4 regions of the Caballeronia sp. LZ001 genome follow, and region 4 is predicted to be linked to each of the others. Evidence: predicted binding sites of a transcription regulator. Region 4 holds the regulator's gene; each other region holds the start of a gene.
What was found. The regulator LexA, encoded in region 4, represses DNA repair genes until DNA is damaged. The targets are predictions, from matches to a motif close to ACTGTATNNNNATACAGT.

Region 1: a site for LexA is predicted at 1,314-1,331, ahead of recA (recombinase RecA). Genes of this name have one in related genera too.
Region 2: a site for LexA is predicted at 2,020-2,037, ahead of imuA (translesion DNA synthesis-associated protein ImuA). Genes of this name have one in related genera too.
Region 3: a site for LexA is predicted at 2,014-2,031, ahead of dinB (DNA polymerase IV). Genes of this name have one in related genera too.

The regions. Positions count from the first base shown of each region.
Region 1 covers NZ_JARTVX010000004.1:2,673,280-2,677,255, reverse strand. The annotation lists gene P9292_RS23390 (sensor histidine kinase) at 1-416, opposite strand, end outside; gene P9292_RS23385 (response regulator transcription factor) at 423-1,163, opposite strand; gene recA (recombinase RecA) at 1,422-2,489, shown strand; gene recX (recombination regulator RecX) at 2,943-3,644, shown strand.
Region 2 covers NZ_JARTVX010000006.1:397,486-401,461, reverse strand. The annotation lists gene P9292_RS42660 (DNA polymerase Y family protein) at 1-1,362, opposite strand, end outside; gene imuA (translesion DNA synthesis-associated protein ImuA) at 1,286-1,999, opposite strand; gene P9292_RS42650 (hypothetical protein) at 2,334-2,690, shown strand; gene P9292_RS42645 (SOS response-associated peptidase family protein) at 2,740-3,699, shown strand.
Region 3 covers NZ_JARTVX010000004.1:967,842-971,817, reverse strand. The annotation lists gene P9292_RS15000 (TauD/TfdA family dioxygenase) at 1-594, opposite strand, end outside; gene dinB (DNA polymerase IV) at 749-1,915, opposite strand; gene P9292_RS14990 (ATP-binding protein) at 2,090-3,265, opposite strand; gene P9292_RS14985 (hypothetical protein) at 3,407-3,772, opposite strand.
Region 4 covers NZ_JARTVX010000004.1:5,041,817-5,045,792, forward strand. The annotation lists gene P9292_RS34685 (DUF2939 domain-containing protein) at 1-614, opposite strand, end outside; gene P9292_RS34690 (hypothetical protein) at 773-1,099, opposite strand; gene lexA (transcriptional repressor LexA) at 1,267-1,944, opposite strand; gene P9292_RS34700 (sulfate ABC transporter substrate-binding protein) at 2,214-3,248, shown strand; gene cysT (sulfate ABC transporter permease subunit CysT) at 3,388-3,976, shown strand, end outside.

The sequences.
Region 1 (3,976 bases), 2.4 Mb from region 4:
CGCGTGCCGAGCACTTGAAAGAACACGCTGTCGACGTTGTCGGCGCGCAGGAAATCGCGCGTGACATCGGGTAGACGCAGTTCGGCGACGCCGTTCACCGGCTGGATTTGGCGCGCGAGCATGTAGACGTCGGCTTCGAGCGCGCGGTCGAACGGACCGTTGGCAATCGACTTTGCGACCAGATACGTCACCGCGATGCTCATCGGCCAGAGCAGCAGAAGCGGCGCAAGCATCCAGTCGAGAATCTCGCCGAAGAGCGAGCGCGGATGCGTTTCGTTGTCGGGTTCGAGTTCGTCGGGAGGCGCGAACGGGTTGGCGTAGCGCGCGTCGCGCTTGGCGTCGGTGTCGCTTTCGGTGGCGGCGTGGTCGTGTCCGTGCCCGGCTTCGCTTGGTTCGGTGGAAACGGGCGACGCCATGCGCGGCTACTTGTATTGAGGGCTGGCGGGCAGGGAATCGCTCGCCGCGGGTTGGGCAACGGCGCCGTTGTCGACGGTGGCGACGGCTTTTTCCAGCGTGTAGCCGAGCCCGCGCACCGTGATGATGCGCGCGCCGCTCGCTTCGATTTTTTTGCGCAAGCGGTGCACGTAGACCTCGATTGCGTTGTTGCTTACTTCTTCACCCCACTCGCATAGATGATTCACGAGCTGTTCCTTCGACACGAGCCGCCCGATGCGCTGGAGCAGCACTTCGAGCACGCCGAGTTCGCGCGCGGACAGGTCTACGACTTGCTCGCTGATATGCGCGACGCGTCCGACCTGGTCGAACGCCAGCGAACCATGCTTCACGACAGTCGGACCGCCACCCGCGCCGCGTCGCGTCAACGCTCGAACGCGCGCTTCGAGCTCGTTGAGCGCGAAGGGTTTGGCCATATAGTCATCGGCGCCGAGGTCGAGTCCCTTCACGCGTTCGTCGACACTGTCGGCCGCCGTCAGGATCAAAACCGGCATCTGCGAATTGCGTGCTCGCAGGCGGCGCAGCACCTCCAGACCGGGCATGAGCGGCAGGCCGAGATCGAGAATCAGGAGGTCGAAAGTTTGCAGCGAAAGGGCGGTATCTGCCTCGACGCCATGCTTCACATGGTCGACGGCGTATCCCGATTGGCGGAGTGATCGAATGAGACCGTCCGCGAGTATGCTGTCGTCTTCGGCAATGAGGATTCGCATCGTGTTGTGCGCCTTCGTGCGCGGCAAAGCGCAGTCATTGCCGACACCGCATTTCGCCCGGCGCGGCGGTCTCCAGGTGTTTTGCGGTTTTTGCGCGGTGCGCGCGGCGTGGAAAAAAGACTGCGTCGCGCGATCGGGCTTGCAAAAACTACTGTTTTTTTATACAGTGTCTGCGGGAGTGCTACAGACGGGCTCGAGTTCGTTTCGAGCTTGCCGGCACCCGCCTCAGACGCCGTTCATCATAGCAAAGGACGATTCATGGAAGAAAGCAAGAAAGGCCCGGCTGGCATGACTGCGGAGAAGGGCAAGGCATTGGCCGCCGCGCTCGCGCAGATCGAAAAGCAATTCGGCAAAGGGTCGATCATGCGGCTCGGCGCAGGCGAGGTGGTGGAAGACATTCAGGTGGTCTCGACAGGGTCGCTCGGTCTGGATATCGCGCTTGGCGTCGGCGGCTTGCCGCGCGGCCGTGTCGTGGAAATCTACGGGCCCGAATCGTCGGGCAAGACCACGCTCACGCTGCAGGTGATCGCCGAGATGCAAAAGGTCGGCGGCACGGCGGCGTTTATCGACGCGGAACACGCGCTCGACGTGCAATACGCGCAGAAGCTCGGCGTGAATGCGCAGGAACTGCTGATCTCGCAGCCGGACACGGGCGAGCAGGCACTGGAAATCGCGGATGCGCTGGTGCGCTCCGGCTCCATCGACATGATCGTCATCGACTCCGTCGCGGCGCTCGTGCCGAAGGCGGAAATCGAAGGCGAAATGGGCGACTCGCTGCCTGGTTTGCAAGCGCGCCTGATGTCGCAAGCGCTGCGCAAGCTGACCGGCACCATCAAGCGTACGAACTGCCTCGTCATCTTCATTAACCAGATCCGCATGAAGATCGGCGTGATGTTCGGCAACCCGGAAACCACCACGGGCGGCAACGCGCTGAAGTTCTATTCGTCGGTGCGCCTGGACATTCGCCGTATTGGTTCCATCAAGAAGAACGACGAAGTCATCGGCAACGAAACGCGCGTGAAGGTCGTGAAGAACAAGGTCTCGCCGCCGTTCCGCGAAGCCATTTTCGACATTCTTTATGGCGAAGGCATTTCGCGTCAGGGCGAGATCATCGACCTGGGCGTGCAGGCCAAGCTGGTCGACAAGGCAGGTGCCTGGTACAGCTATAACGGCGAGCGTATTGGTCAGGGCAAGGACAACGCGCGTGAATTCCTGCGCGAGAACCCGGACATCGCCCGCGAGATCGAGAACAAGATCCGCGAGTCGCTCGGCGTGGCAGCAATGGCTGACGCCGTGGCGCCGGGCGCCACGGTGGCGGACGAGTGAGTTGTCGCTTAATCGTTACGTGGTCGTCACGTGGTCGTCGCGCAGTCGTCACGTAGTCGTCGTCTCGTTGTTTAGATACTCACTTGGTCACTGACGATGTTGAAGCGCCGGTTCGGATCGAAGGCTGGCAGAACGGACGGAAGGTTCGGGCGGTCTGCTGGTTCTGATGATCCGAACGGCGCGAGTGATCCTCAGTCGCGTGACACTCAGTCGCGCGATTCGGCGAAGGCGTTGCGTGGTGGCTGGCGGCGAGAGTTGCCGGTGAATGCGCGTGATGCTGCTGAGTTGGACGCAAGGGCGGCCGATGTTGATGCTGCTGCTGTCCGGGAAAGTCAGACATCGTCGTCCGAAGATCGCCGGGCGCGTCTGGAGCAAGCCCGCGCGTTGCTGATGCAGGCAGCGTCCATTCGTGAGGGCAACGCACCGTCGAGGAACGCAACCTCCAAGCCGGCAGTGGAAACGCCGACTCTGGCGACCAACCGTGCGCAGAACGCGTCACCCTTGGTAAGCCGGATTGCCAATCCAAACCAATCATCTGCAATCGACGCCTTCGAAGACGCCGATCCTTTCGAGCCCTTCGAGCAGTGCGCGCCGGATGCAGGCGTCAGCACGGCATCCGAATCGGTCTACAGCCGTTCAAGTCAACGCGCTCGCAAAACTTCCGCTGCCGAAGTCAAAGATTCCAGACGTCCGCAACGTTCGCTCAAAGGACGCGCGCTCGCTTACCTGTCTCGTCGGGAATATAGCCGCGCGGAGTTATCGCGCAAGTTGCGACCCTACGTCGAAGAAGCCGATTCGCTCGAAACACTGCTCGATAGCCTCGAACGCGACGGCTGGCTCTCGAACGAGCGCTTTGTCGAAAGCGTCGTGCATCGAAGAGCGGCGCGCATGGGCGGCAGCCGGATCATCCACGAATTGAAGCGTCATGCAGTGGGAGAGACGCTCATCGGCGAAACCGCCGACAAACTCGCGCAGACCGAAACCGCGCGAGCGCAGTCCGTATGGGCGAGGAAGTACGGCGTCGTACCGGAAACGCCCGCGGAGCGTGCGAAGCAAGCGCGCTTTCTCGCGGCGCGCGGCTTCTCCATGAGCACGATCAGCAAGGTGTTGAAGGGAAGCGACGAAGACTGGACCGACGAAGTCATCGACGATTGATGGCGAACGCCGTCTAGTTCAGTGCGGGCGCACTCGAGCACCATGTGATTGCCCGAGCGCCGCGTGCATACATTTCATGCTTTCACATGCTGGACTCATGGCGAAGCCGCTTTCCATCACGACGTGGTTCAAAACCATTCACACGCGAAGCGTTAGGTTAATTATTCCATGCTCCACGCGCTTGCCTCGTCGTGCTGGCGGATTTCGACCGCTGAGTAATCTCAGGTTTCGCGCGCATGCAAAGAGTTCGGGCTCATGTTTCCACATCCGCGTGTTGAGCTTCTAGTCCACCAAAGTAAGAAGTGATTTCAAACGACCGCGTGCATGCAAGC
Region 2 (3,976 bases), on a different contig from region 4:
GTAGTAGTCGCGCGTCACGAGTTCGCCGTCGTGCCAGCCCGCTTCAATACGCTCGCCAGCGGAAACGAGTTTGAGCGGCGAGCCGTAGAACGGTCTGTGGTTTTTGATCATGAGCCGCACCGGCTCGTTGAGTAGCCAGGTGGGGCGCGGAAGTTCGGCCGGGGGCGGACACGCTTGGGCGGTGTCCTGGACCGGTATCCACTGATTGGCGTGTTCAGGCCGGTGGTCTGAGGTGGGCGCAGGCCGCAGGACATTCTCTGGCCCCAAGCGCGCCACCAGCAATTCGAGCAGCCGCTTGTGATCTTCCGTCGAACCGCCCGGGTCGGGAAACAGCGAATCGCTCGGCGGCTCGGCCGGCTGGACTCGGGATGCGGTCAGCCGCACGGCGATGACGGCTGCTTCGAGCTCGATACGTCCAAGTCGCTCTCTGAGCAGGCGGACCAGGTGTTCCTCGTGCCAGGTGGGTTCGGCAAGCGCAATGTCGATCTGCGTGGGCTCAATGGCCTGGCGACCGCGCTCGTGTTCCAGCGTGATCGTGGCCTGCGTGAGCGCGAGTTGCTGCGCGCTCAGCCAGCCGCACAGTTGGACGATCAGACGGCGCGCGGAAAAGAGAACGGCCTCGGCATGCTCGACCCGATCAAGCAGTTCGGTGCGCGCGCTGAAAGCGGGCGGCAACTCAAGCCACTCGTAGAGTTCAGGAGACAGGCCATAGGCGCGGTCAAGCGACTCCAATAAGTCCACGCCACACCTCTTTTTTAACCCTGCACGCGGCAGGCGTCGAATATCGTCGAGCACTCGGCAACCGAGACCATTGAACCAGTCGCTGAACGACCGAATCTCCGGCACCACCACGAAAGGCAGCACGCCAAGGTGGCGTTCGAGCGAGCTCATCTTGAGTACGCGTCTGCGCCCGCGCTTGGCGAGCAGCCACGCGCCCTGGCCGGTCGGCGCTACGCTCATGCGGGCGGTGACGCCGATCGTCCTGACCGTCTCGTCGATCTGCCGGCACACCTGTCGAATGCCGCCGAAAAGCCGAAGACTGGCGGTGACATCGACAATGAGGGTTTCTTCCTCGCGCATGGCGACCTGCGGCGAGAAGCGAAGCAAGGCAAAGGCGACTTCACGCTGTACATCGTGTTCACGCATCGGGTCGCGGTCAACCATCAGCGCATCGGCCGCGAGTGTCGTGACACCTCCTCGTTTCATCCCCACTCTCACCCCCGCGTCTTGTGCTGCCTGGTCCAGCACAATGACCTTGTCGCGTTCCAGCACCACATATCCGTGTTCAGTCGGAGGCGACCACCTCGGACGGAATACCTCCAGCGAGAGCCGGGGCAGGAAGATGGCGACGAATACGGCCATGGGGGCTGAGCAGGATCGGAGACGGTTGAAGGTGGATGGAGAGTGACTCGGTTCGGGTGGGTCCTCGTCGCTTGATGATGTCGACAAAGATGCCGCCGTCGGCGGGCCGCACCCCCAGTCGTAACGTCGCGGGTGACGAATCCTGGGCGGCGGCGAGCGGTCGAACCAGAATCAGGAGCGTTTCGGTTGCTTGTGCCGCCAGATGCAATCGCCGCAACGCCTCAGATCGAATGTGCTGCTGCCAGAAGAGCAGGGCGCCACAACTTCGTGCGTTCAGTACGCGCTCGGCGCACCAGAGCGCATCCGCAGTCTTTGGCGCGCGCAGCATCGTGAGCTTGTTCAGCGGCACACCCAAGTAGGCAAAGGCGAGGCTGTTCGGCACATGCGGGGCTTGCAGCAGCGCGACCGGTCGTTGGCTCGCGGCAATCAGCGCGGGATTAAGCAAGCGCATTTCACCGATTCCCGGCTGCTGGATGAGCAACTCGACTAAGGAGCCAATGGGCCAGCCCCCGCCGGGTAATTCCGCCGACAGGGCCGCGTAGCCGGTGTCGATCGTCTTGCCGTAGGCCCGCGCGAGTTGCGACCCACGCCAGATCGCAGGATGGATCGCTTCAATGTGCTTGGGCAGAGCGGCCATGGCAAAGGAGGTTCAAAAACACTGTATGGATGTACAGTAGTATCTTAGCGCAGAAAATGAAGCAGTGAATTGCGCCCTTTTAGCTGGACCCCAAAAAAGCTGACCAATATGCTTAGCCCAGACATTCCATGTCGGAGATCGCTGAAGTTGGGAAGTCGACGGCAGCGTGCGCGATCGCCATTACTGCCGGGGGCGACGGCTCATGCATTGCCACGGAATCGCGCTGCAGCCTACGACGGTAGCGCGCCGTTGAAAGCCCGCAGCGCGTCCGCATCTGCAACCGAGGTCGGCCGATCGGTACCATGGTGGAATACGGAGAAAAAGCAGGATCGACATGATGAAACCCGATATCGACGAACTGACTGGCGCACGTGCAGATTTGCTCTGCTTTCTGGTGGCGACCGTAGCCGCGTCTTACGCTTTGACGCACGAATGGCGCGTCGATCACGTGGTGGAGAGCTGCCGCATCTGGCTTAAGCGCAATCTCGTCACGATGGACTGGCTCGCGCGCATCCGCATCGGCCAACTGGCCCTTCAGATCGCGCGGCGCGATCTGAAGGGGGCGGGCATTGCCGTGCGCCAGTCGGACGTGCAGACACTGTTCACAGATGACATGGGCCTGAATCACGCAAGCACGGTGGTGCAGAAGATGATGCGGCTGTGCCGTGACGCCACCGGCACGGCGAGCTAGCGACCCCTTTTCACGATCGGACTTAAGGTCAATACCCAGGGAGACAACAGTGTGCTACTCGGCCCAAATTCAGGCGGACTACCGGAAATACGTCAAGATGTTCGGCGCGCAGATGGACATTCGTGAATTTGCGCGCTTGTTCTGGGAGCGCGCCGAAGGCAGCAAGGCCAAGATTCCGAAGGCGATGGAGGACGCATTTCGCGAACCACAAAGCGACGACGAACGCCAGATCAAAGAAGTCATCGATCGGTTCAATGTCGAGCAGACGTCAAAGATCGAGCAGGAGCTTTTCAGGCAGCGCACGCGTCTTGCAGATGCTGAACGCACGCTGCAAACGAAAATCACTAAAGCCGCTACCGAAAGCAAGCGGATCGCGACTGACAAGATCGAAGCCTCGTTGCGACGCCTGGAGGACCTGAACCGAACCGAGTTTAGGCCGCGCGACGCACGGATTTTCCCGGGCACGTTCGCACCGGTCCTAGTGATCGAGAACGGCGAGTACGTCATCAAGCCGATGCGCTACCAGTGCCGAATCGCAGGCAAACCGGCCAACTACGACGTGAAGTACCCCGGCACTTACAATGCGCGGCGCGACAATCTCGAAGGCTTCTGGAAGCCGTGCTTCGGTCACACGCATGGCCTCATGCTGGTTGATGTTTTCTACGAGAACGTCAGCAAGGCAAAGATGGAAGGGACACTGCTGGAGACTCATCAGCGGGACGAAAATGTGGTCCTCGAGTTTCGCCCGAACAACGGGCAGCTGATGTATGTCGCTTGCCTGTGGTCGAAATGGAGCGCTCCGGGGGAGCCTGACTTGCTCTCATTCGCGGCCATCACAGACGAACCGCCGCCGGAAGTGCAGGCCGCTGGCCACGACCGCTGTATCGTCCCAATCAAGCCCGACAACGTCGAGGCATGGTTGAATCCAGACGCCTCCAATTTGGCCGCGCTCTATGCGATCCTCGACGATCGCGACCGGCCCTATTACGAACACCGGCTCGCTGCTTAGGCGGGCGTGCGCTGCGCAGCTCCAAGCCGACGCCGCTACTACGCAGCGATTTATTCAAAAAGACGCTGATCGTCCCGGTCCTGACTAACATGTCGCGATAGACCTCCTGGGAGGACGCGTGGACAAACTGGAGAAACACCAAAGAACGCGGTCGAAGCGCTTGCTGGCTTTGCAGTTTGCAGTCGCAAGCATCGCTTACACTGAAGGCGTGGTTTGCGAATTGCACGCGGGCGATGCTTGCACAGCGGACCTGAAGTGCTCCAGGTCGCCGCTCTAG
Region 3 (3,976 bases), 4.1 Mb from region 4:
ATGCGTCCGCACAATGGGATGCACCACCGGTTTGACCTGCGCGATTTGCTCGGGCGTCAGGTTCGGGCGCCACGGACTGCGTTTCTGCAACTCGGCGTATTTGGCAAGATAGGTATGCTCCGCGCGGCGTCCTTCGACTGCGCGACGCAGATGCTCGGGCAACGTATCCCACGCGAGATGCTGATTCGAAAACAGCGTATCGCCGCCAACTTTCGGCAACTCCTGCGCATGCAGCAGTGAGCCGAGACTCGGCGTTTCCTTGTACGAGAGGTCCGAGTGCCAGAAGTGCCCGGCATCGCCGAGACCGATCGGCTTGCCGTTTTCGAGCACGTTGGAAACGATCAGCACTTCCGGATGCCCGGCGAGCGCGAACTGCTTGAGCACGTGAATTTGCAGCGGCCCGAAGCGCTTGCTGAACGTGACCTGCTGTTCCGGCGTGATGCGCTGGTCGCGAAACACGAGCACGTGATGATCGAGATGCGCGCGGTGAATGCGCGCGAAATCGGGTTGCGATAGCGGCTTGCTCAGATCGAGCCCGATGACCTCGGCGCCGAGCGGCGCGTCGAAGGCGCGAATTTGAATGGATTCGTCGATGGATCGATCGGCGGCTTGGGGCGAACTTTCGAGGGTCGGTGCGAGGGTCGTCACGATGTTCTTGAACGGCGCAAAGACAGCCAATCTACTTCGTCGCAGCCGTGCCGCCAACGAACGATCCGCGATTTGCTTATTCCCTTTGGCGCTTAACGCCTCAGTCGAACGGCAGTTCCACTTGAATCGGTTCGATGAAGCCGCCGTCCTCTCCGCGCACGCTCAACGCGCTCACGCGCACGCCGAGTAACCGCAGCCGTCGATCCAGCGTAATGCGCTTTACGCATTCGGTAGCGGCGCGGCGAATCTCGACGGGGTCGTCGGTGGAAACGGGAATGGTCAGATCGCGCGTGAGCGTGCGGAAGTCGTCGAAACGCAGCTTGATGCCGACCGTCCGGCCTACGTAACCTTTGCGCTGCAGGTCGTCGGCGACTTTCTTGCACAGCCCCGTGAACGCCTCGGAGAGCTTCGCGCGGTCGTTCTTCGGATGCAGATCGCGCTCGAACGTGGTCTCACGGCTCATCGACTTCGGCTGCGAACTCACGACCACGGGCCGATCGTCCTGTCCCTGCGCGATACGCGCGAGCCATGCGGCGTAAGTGCCGCCAAAATGCGTCTGCAGAAATCCCAGGTCGGCGGCGGCAATGTCACCGACCGTTACGATACCGAGCGCCGCCAGCCTTTCGCTCGCCTTGGGCCCGATGCCATTCACCTTGCGCGCCGCGAGCGGCCAGATGCGTGTGGGGAGATCGTCCATCGTCAGGATGGTCAGGCCGTCGGGCTTGTCGAGCTCCGAGCCGATCTTCGCCAGCAGCTTGTTCGGCGCGATGCAGATCGAGCACTCAAGCCCGGTGGCTTCGTGCACCGCGTCCTTCATGCGCCGGCCGATGCTCGCGGAATCGCCCGGCATGTCGGTCACGTCGATATAAATCTCGTCGATGCCGCGATTCTCTATCTGCGACGTGAACGCCGCGACGGCTGTCTTGAAGAGTCGCGAGTAATGGCGATACGACTCGAAATCCGTGGGCAGAAGAATGGCGTCGGGCGCGAGTTGCGCGGCCTTCATCATGCCCATGGCCGAGAACACGCCGAACTTGCGCGCTTCGTAAGTGGAGGTGGTGACGACACCGCGCCCCGCGTAATCACGCAGTTTTCTGAAACGGCGCGTGCCGTCGGCCAGCGTCTCGGGAATGGCATTGCGTCCGCCGCCGACCACCACCGGCTGACCGCGCAGTTCGGGATAGCGCAGCAATTCGACGGAGGCGAAGAACGCATCCATGTCCAGATGCGCGATACGGCGAGGCGTGGGCGTGGCGGGCGTGTCCATTGCCTAGAACGGACGCGTGCCGACAAGGCCGGAAGACGACGACGTGCGAAGGACGTGGCTAAACATGCGCGGGCGCGAAGAACGCGGAAAATGCGCATACTGTACATTCATACAGTGATTCGCGCTAGTCTGCCTTATGTCCCTAGCGGCGCTCGGCGCAAATCCGCAGCCCGGTCAGCCAAGAATGCTTAAATTGCGAATCAGGTAGTCATTGAACATCGGCACGGTGAACGCGATATCACCATGGGACGGACTGTAGATCATGCCTTTGTTGATGATCTGCGCGCGGCGAGGACCGAGACTCTGCGGGGTTTCGCCGAGCGCGTCCGCAACGTCGGACGAACGATAAGGGCCACTGCCTAATTTCGCCATGGCAATGACGTATTCGCGTTCCTTGGGCGTTAGGCGATCGAAGCGAACTTTGAAGAACCCTTCGTCCAGACGCTTGAGCGTTGTCGACTCGGCGCGCCTTGCGTCGCTTACGGTAATCGTGTCGCCGACGGCGAGATTCCAGGACTGATGGCCCCACTCCTGCAGAAAGTAGGGATAGCCTCTCGTCTTGAGGAAAATCTCTTTCAGAGCAGCATCGTCGATACCGGCGCCTTCGTCGTTCACTGGTTGACGGATCGCTGCCTTGGCATCGTCCTCAGGCAGAGCACCGACCTCCGGGTAGTGAAACAGCCGCTCCGCATACGATTTGGCTTGTCCCGACAGGGCCGCGACCTGTGGCAAGCCGGCGCCAAAAAACAGCACGGGCAAGCGCGCCTGGTTGATCTTGTGCAATGACACGATGAGAGCGGCTAGGTCTTTTTCGCTTAGGTACTGGACTTCATCGATCAGGAGCGTCCAGGCTTTACCGGCAGCTTTAGCGGCCTCGCCGATACGCACGAACAGTTCTGGAAGATCATTCTCGAGGTCGCCGCTGTCCGCGACTCCTACTTCGGGATCCACCGCGATCGAGACATCGCCATATTCCAACTTGAATGCGGAGGCAAACGACCTCAACGCTCGCAGCGCGTCGTAAGTCTTCGCCTTGGCATTGGCGGCGACGGACAGTTTTCGAAGCACTTGATGCATGCGTGGCAGCAGTTGCTCACCCAACGATTTGTTCTCGGGCGCCTCGATCATGGAAGTGACGTGGCCACGCTGAATAGCGAGCGCCTCGACTGCGTTGAGCAGCACGGTCTTGCCTACGCCGCGTAAGCCCAGGAACATTTGCGAACGGCTGGGCTTACAGAGCACCGCGCGTTCAATGGCGATACGTGCGTCCTCGATGATTGCTTCGCGCCCAGCGAGTTCGGGCGGCTGGCTACCGGCGCCGGGCGCAAATGGGTTCCGAACCGGATCCATGACTATGACTCTATAACAATATATAGCGAAGTATATCTCAACTACCTTATACTTTCCTATATTTCGCTAGATAGAGCACGTGGCGCTAGTGGCCTGCGGTTGGCGGCGCGACTGCCCTCACGACTCGCCTACGTAAATCGTCTACTCCGGAACCCGCTTCTCCGCCAACGCCCGGCGGCAATCCTCCAAAATGGGCCGCACCACGCCCGAATTGAAGTTGAGGTCTTCGCTGTCCAAAATCTCTTCGACCGCTTCGCGCGCCCAGTCGGATTCGAGGATGGCGCAATGTCGCGCGGCAAGATCGCGTGCAATGGCAGAGAGTTTGGCGATAGCAAGCCAGTCGGCTTCGCGCTGATGCCGGTCGAGCCACTTGCGCGCGGCTTCGACATGGAATGACGGCGCGGGCCAGTCGCCGTTGAGATAGTACGCACCGAGGCTGCCGCACGTCAGCCAGCAAAGCAGTTCGACACGGTCGCGGGCACTGAGAGTACGAGGCACTTCGTTCATGGCGGCGTTCACGAGAGACGTTCGACTGAAAGGGCAAACGCGCTGCTGTACATCCATCCTTGTGTGAAACCTGTGTGAAAGAAGATACCACGCGATGGTGCGACGCGGCAGCCCATTCGCGTGCGCTGGCGTACATGTTTCGCAGGCTCAACTCTGTGCTGGCGACTGCATGTGCGAGCCATCATTCAACGCTAATTCGCGCGC
Region 4 (3,976 bases):
CCGTTCAAATCAACCGCAACCAGCTTCCACGTTATCAACCCGTACCGATGAAAGATCGCGGAGTACCGCGCATCGCCGGCACCGTGCTGGTAGGTCACCACGAACGTATCGAAGCTGCGATATCCGGCCGTGGTCTGCGGTGGTTGTCGCGGCGGTTCTTGAGTCGCAACCATGCTCGATGCCGCTTCCGACGGCGGTGAACTCGCCGCCGCCTGACCGTCTCGAACCGGTGGCACGACATCCGGTGGATGCTCGCCTGGATCTCCCCGCGGCGGAATGCCATTCAAAATCGCGGCGACGCCTTCGGGCGTAGCGTAGGAATCCACCAGCGGCCCTACGAGCGCCGCGCCGATCATTGCACCGATGATCGCGAGCGGATTGCCGCTCTTCTGGATATCGACGCGCCGCGTCAGCAGTGCGCCGACTTGCTCTTTGAGACTTTCACGCAGTGCGGGGAAGTCGACGTATTCGTTGACGGTCTGTGCATCGCGTGCATCGGCCGCGTGCTTGACGCGGTTCAGCGCGATATAGGGCGACGCATAGACAAGGCTTAACCCTGCAACGATGAAGAGAATGACGAGCGCGGCGACGAAATAACGCGTAGTGCGGGACATGCGAAGGAACGACCCCCGGCGTGACATGGGTGACATGAAAGAACGATTGACCATGTTCACGCCGGATATATCCCGAGCTTCATTCCTTGCAGCCGATAGATTGCGGACTGCCTGCATTGCACATAACTCAAATTCACTCGGCAAACGCTCGACCGCGCTCAGGCCAGAATGCCGCTGCTAACGCCGGCGCGTTCCTCGTCGATACACCGGTCGATCATGCGCGACACCTCGCCGATATTGCCGACCATGATTACCCGCGACTCACTGCGATACACCCGTACCGGCGCGCGCTGTTCCGATTCCGCATGCACCGCGCTTTTGAGCGACACACGGGCGAAGGCGGGTTGACGCGACGGCAACGCGGGCATCTCGTCGAAGAGATCGGGCGCCGCTTCAGGCCGCGCCACGGCACATGAGATCAGCGAGCGCAAATGACGCAGACGGCCAAACTGACGAAAGGGCAGCAAACGGGCGAAACGTTCCATGATGACTCTCCAGACGGCGGACGACAGACGACAGACGATAGGACGCACCGCGGCACGCCGCGAGCGGTGGCCGTCATGCTTGTAATTTTTGAAACGTGCCGCGTCGCGCGAGGGCGAGGAGGCGAAGCGGGCGGCGATGTTGACGCGCCGCGCGCTCGAGTCGTGCGTTAGAACTCGCCGGAGCGGATGAGCCCGACCGCGATTCCTTCCAGCGCGAAGTCGCCGCTGCCGGAGCGCACGAAGATGTTTTCGTAGTCGGGATTCTCCGCGACCAATTCCACGCCATCTGGCCGGCGCTTCCAGCGTTTCACCGTGACATCGTCGCCAATACGCGCGACCACGATCTGCCCGTCTTTCGCTTCATTGCGCTTCTGTACGGCAAGCAGGTCGCCGTCGAGAATGCCCGCGTCGCGCATGGACAAGCCGCGCACCTTCAGCAAATAGTCGGGCTTGCCCGAAAAGAACGCAGGGTCGCACGCGTAGTGTTGCGAAATATGCTCCTGCGCAAGGATGGGACTGCCTGCCGCAACGCGCCCGACCAGCGGAAGCGACAACTGCATGATGCTCTGATGCGGCAAGGTGAACTGATGCGGAAGGTCGTCCGAACGGTCGATGCGCGCGGAGCCTCCCAACAGGCGGATGCCACGCGACGAACCCGCCGCGAGTTCGATCACGCCCTTGCGCGCCAGTGCCCGCAGATGTTCCTCGGCGGAGTTCGCGGAACTGAAGCCAAGCTCGGCGGCGATCTCGGCACGCGTGGGCGGAAAGCCCGTGCGGTCGATGGCTCGCTGGATGAGCTCGAACACTTGCTGCTGTCGCGCGGTAAGTTTTGAGGGTTTGGTCACTTGCTGGAGCCTCGGCGCACTGTATGGATGGACAGATGACTGTATTTTTATACAGTATTTCGCGCTTTTCAAGCTTTACTTGAAGTTCGTCGCGAGATCCTTTACTGACAAGGCTGCAGCGCGCTCAAACAGTCGCTATTTCTCCCTCGGACTGCGAAAACTCTCGCTTTAGCACTTTTGCATCTAAAAAAGTGAGAAACAATTATTTCTAATCATATAAGCTCGCCTTTAGACTGATTCCGTCAATTCGATAAGACGGAGAACGGGGAATGCATAGCATCAGGGCTGGATTGAAGGGCGGCGCGAAACAACTCTTTGCCGCGCTGGCGATCACGGCGGCGAGTTTCGGAATCTCGGCCACCGCGCACGCGGACACGTCGTTTCTGAACGTCTCGTACGATCCGACGCGCGAGTTGTATCAGGACTTCAACCAGGCCTTTGCGAAGAAGTGGAAGGCGGACACCGGCGAAACGGTCACCTTCAAGCAATCTCATGGCGGTTCCGGCGGCCAAGCGCGCGCGGTTCTAGACGGGCTTCAGGCAGACGTCGTGACGCTTGCGCTTGCTTACGACATCGACGCGCTCGCCTCCAAGGGCATCGTCGGGACGGACTGGCAGAAGCGTCTGCCGGACAATGCATCGCCGTACACGTCGACCATTGTGTTTCTAGTGCGCAAGGGCAACCCGAAGGGCATCAAGGACTGGGACGATCTCACCAAGCCGGGCGTGTCGATCGTCACGCCGAACCCGAAGACCTCGGGCGGCGCGCGCTGGAACTATCTGGCGGCGTGGGCGTATGCGCAACACAAGCCCGGCGGCAACGAAGAGACCGCGAAGGAGTTCGTGACCAAGCTCTACAAGAACGCAGGCGTGCTCGATTCCGGCGCACGCGGCGCGACCACCAGCTTCGTGCAGCGCGGTCAGGGCGACGTGCTGATCGCATGGGAAAACGAGGCGTTCCTGTCACTCAAGGAATTCGGTCCGGAGAAGTTTCAGATCGTGGTTCCTTCGGTGAGCATTCTGGCCGAGCCGCCGGTGGCGGTGGTGGACAAGGTCGTCGACAAACACGGCACGCGCAAGCTGGCCGAAGCGTATCTGAAGTATCTGTATAGCGACGAAGGCCAGCAGATCGCGGCGCGCAATTTCTATCGTCCGCGTTCGGACAAGGTGCCCACCGAGCTGACCAAGCAGTTCCCCAAGCTCAAGCTCTACACCATCGACGACACCTTCGGTGGCTGGACCAAAGCGCAGAAGACGCACTTCGCGGACGGCGGCGTGTTCGATTCGATCTATCAGCCGCAGTAAGCAGACAAGAGACCGGGCGCCGCGAGGCGCTCGAGTCGCAATGAAAGCGGCCGCAAAGACGGCCGCGCATGACGAGACTAAAAAACAGTGCGCTTATCCCCCGGGCGCCGAAGGCAGGACGATCAAGGATGAAGCAAAGATGACAACGTTCACTTTCCGAAAGCCGAGTGCGTTACCCGGCTTCGGGCTGACGATCGGCATCACGGTGGCTTACCTGAGCCTCGTGGTGCTGATTCCGCTTGCGGCGACCTTCGCCAAGACCGCGACGCTCGACTGGGCGCAGTTCGTTCGCGCCGTCACCGGGCCGCGTGTGCTGGCGTCGTATCGACTCACGTTCACGGCGGCGCTCGGCGGGGCGGTCATCAACGCGATCTTCGGCTTCCTGGTCGCATGGGTGCTCGTGCGCTACACGTTCCCGTTCAAGCGTGTCGTCGATGCCATCGTCGATCTGCCGTTTGCGCTGCCGACCTCCGTCGCCGGCATTTCGCTTGCCGCCGTGTACGCGAGCAACGGCTGGATCGGGCAGTATCTCGCGCCGCTCGGCATCAAGGTGGCGTTCACGCCGCTCGGCGTGCTCGTGGCGCTGACGTTCATCGGCTTGCCGTTCGTCGTGCGCACGGTGCAGCCGGTGCTCGAAGACTTCGAGCGCGAGCAGGAAGAAGCCGCCGCATGTCTCGGCGCCACGCGCTGGCTGACGTTTCGCCGCGTCGTGTTGCCGGCGCTCTTTC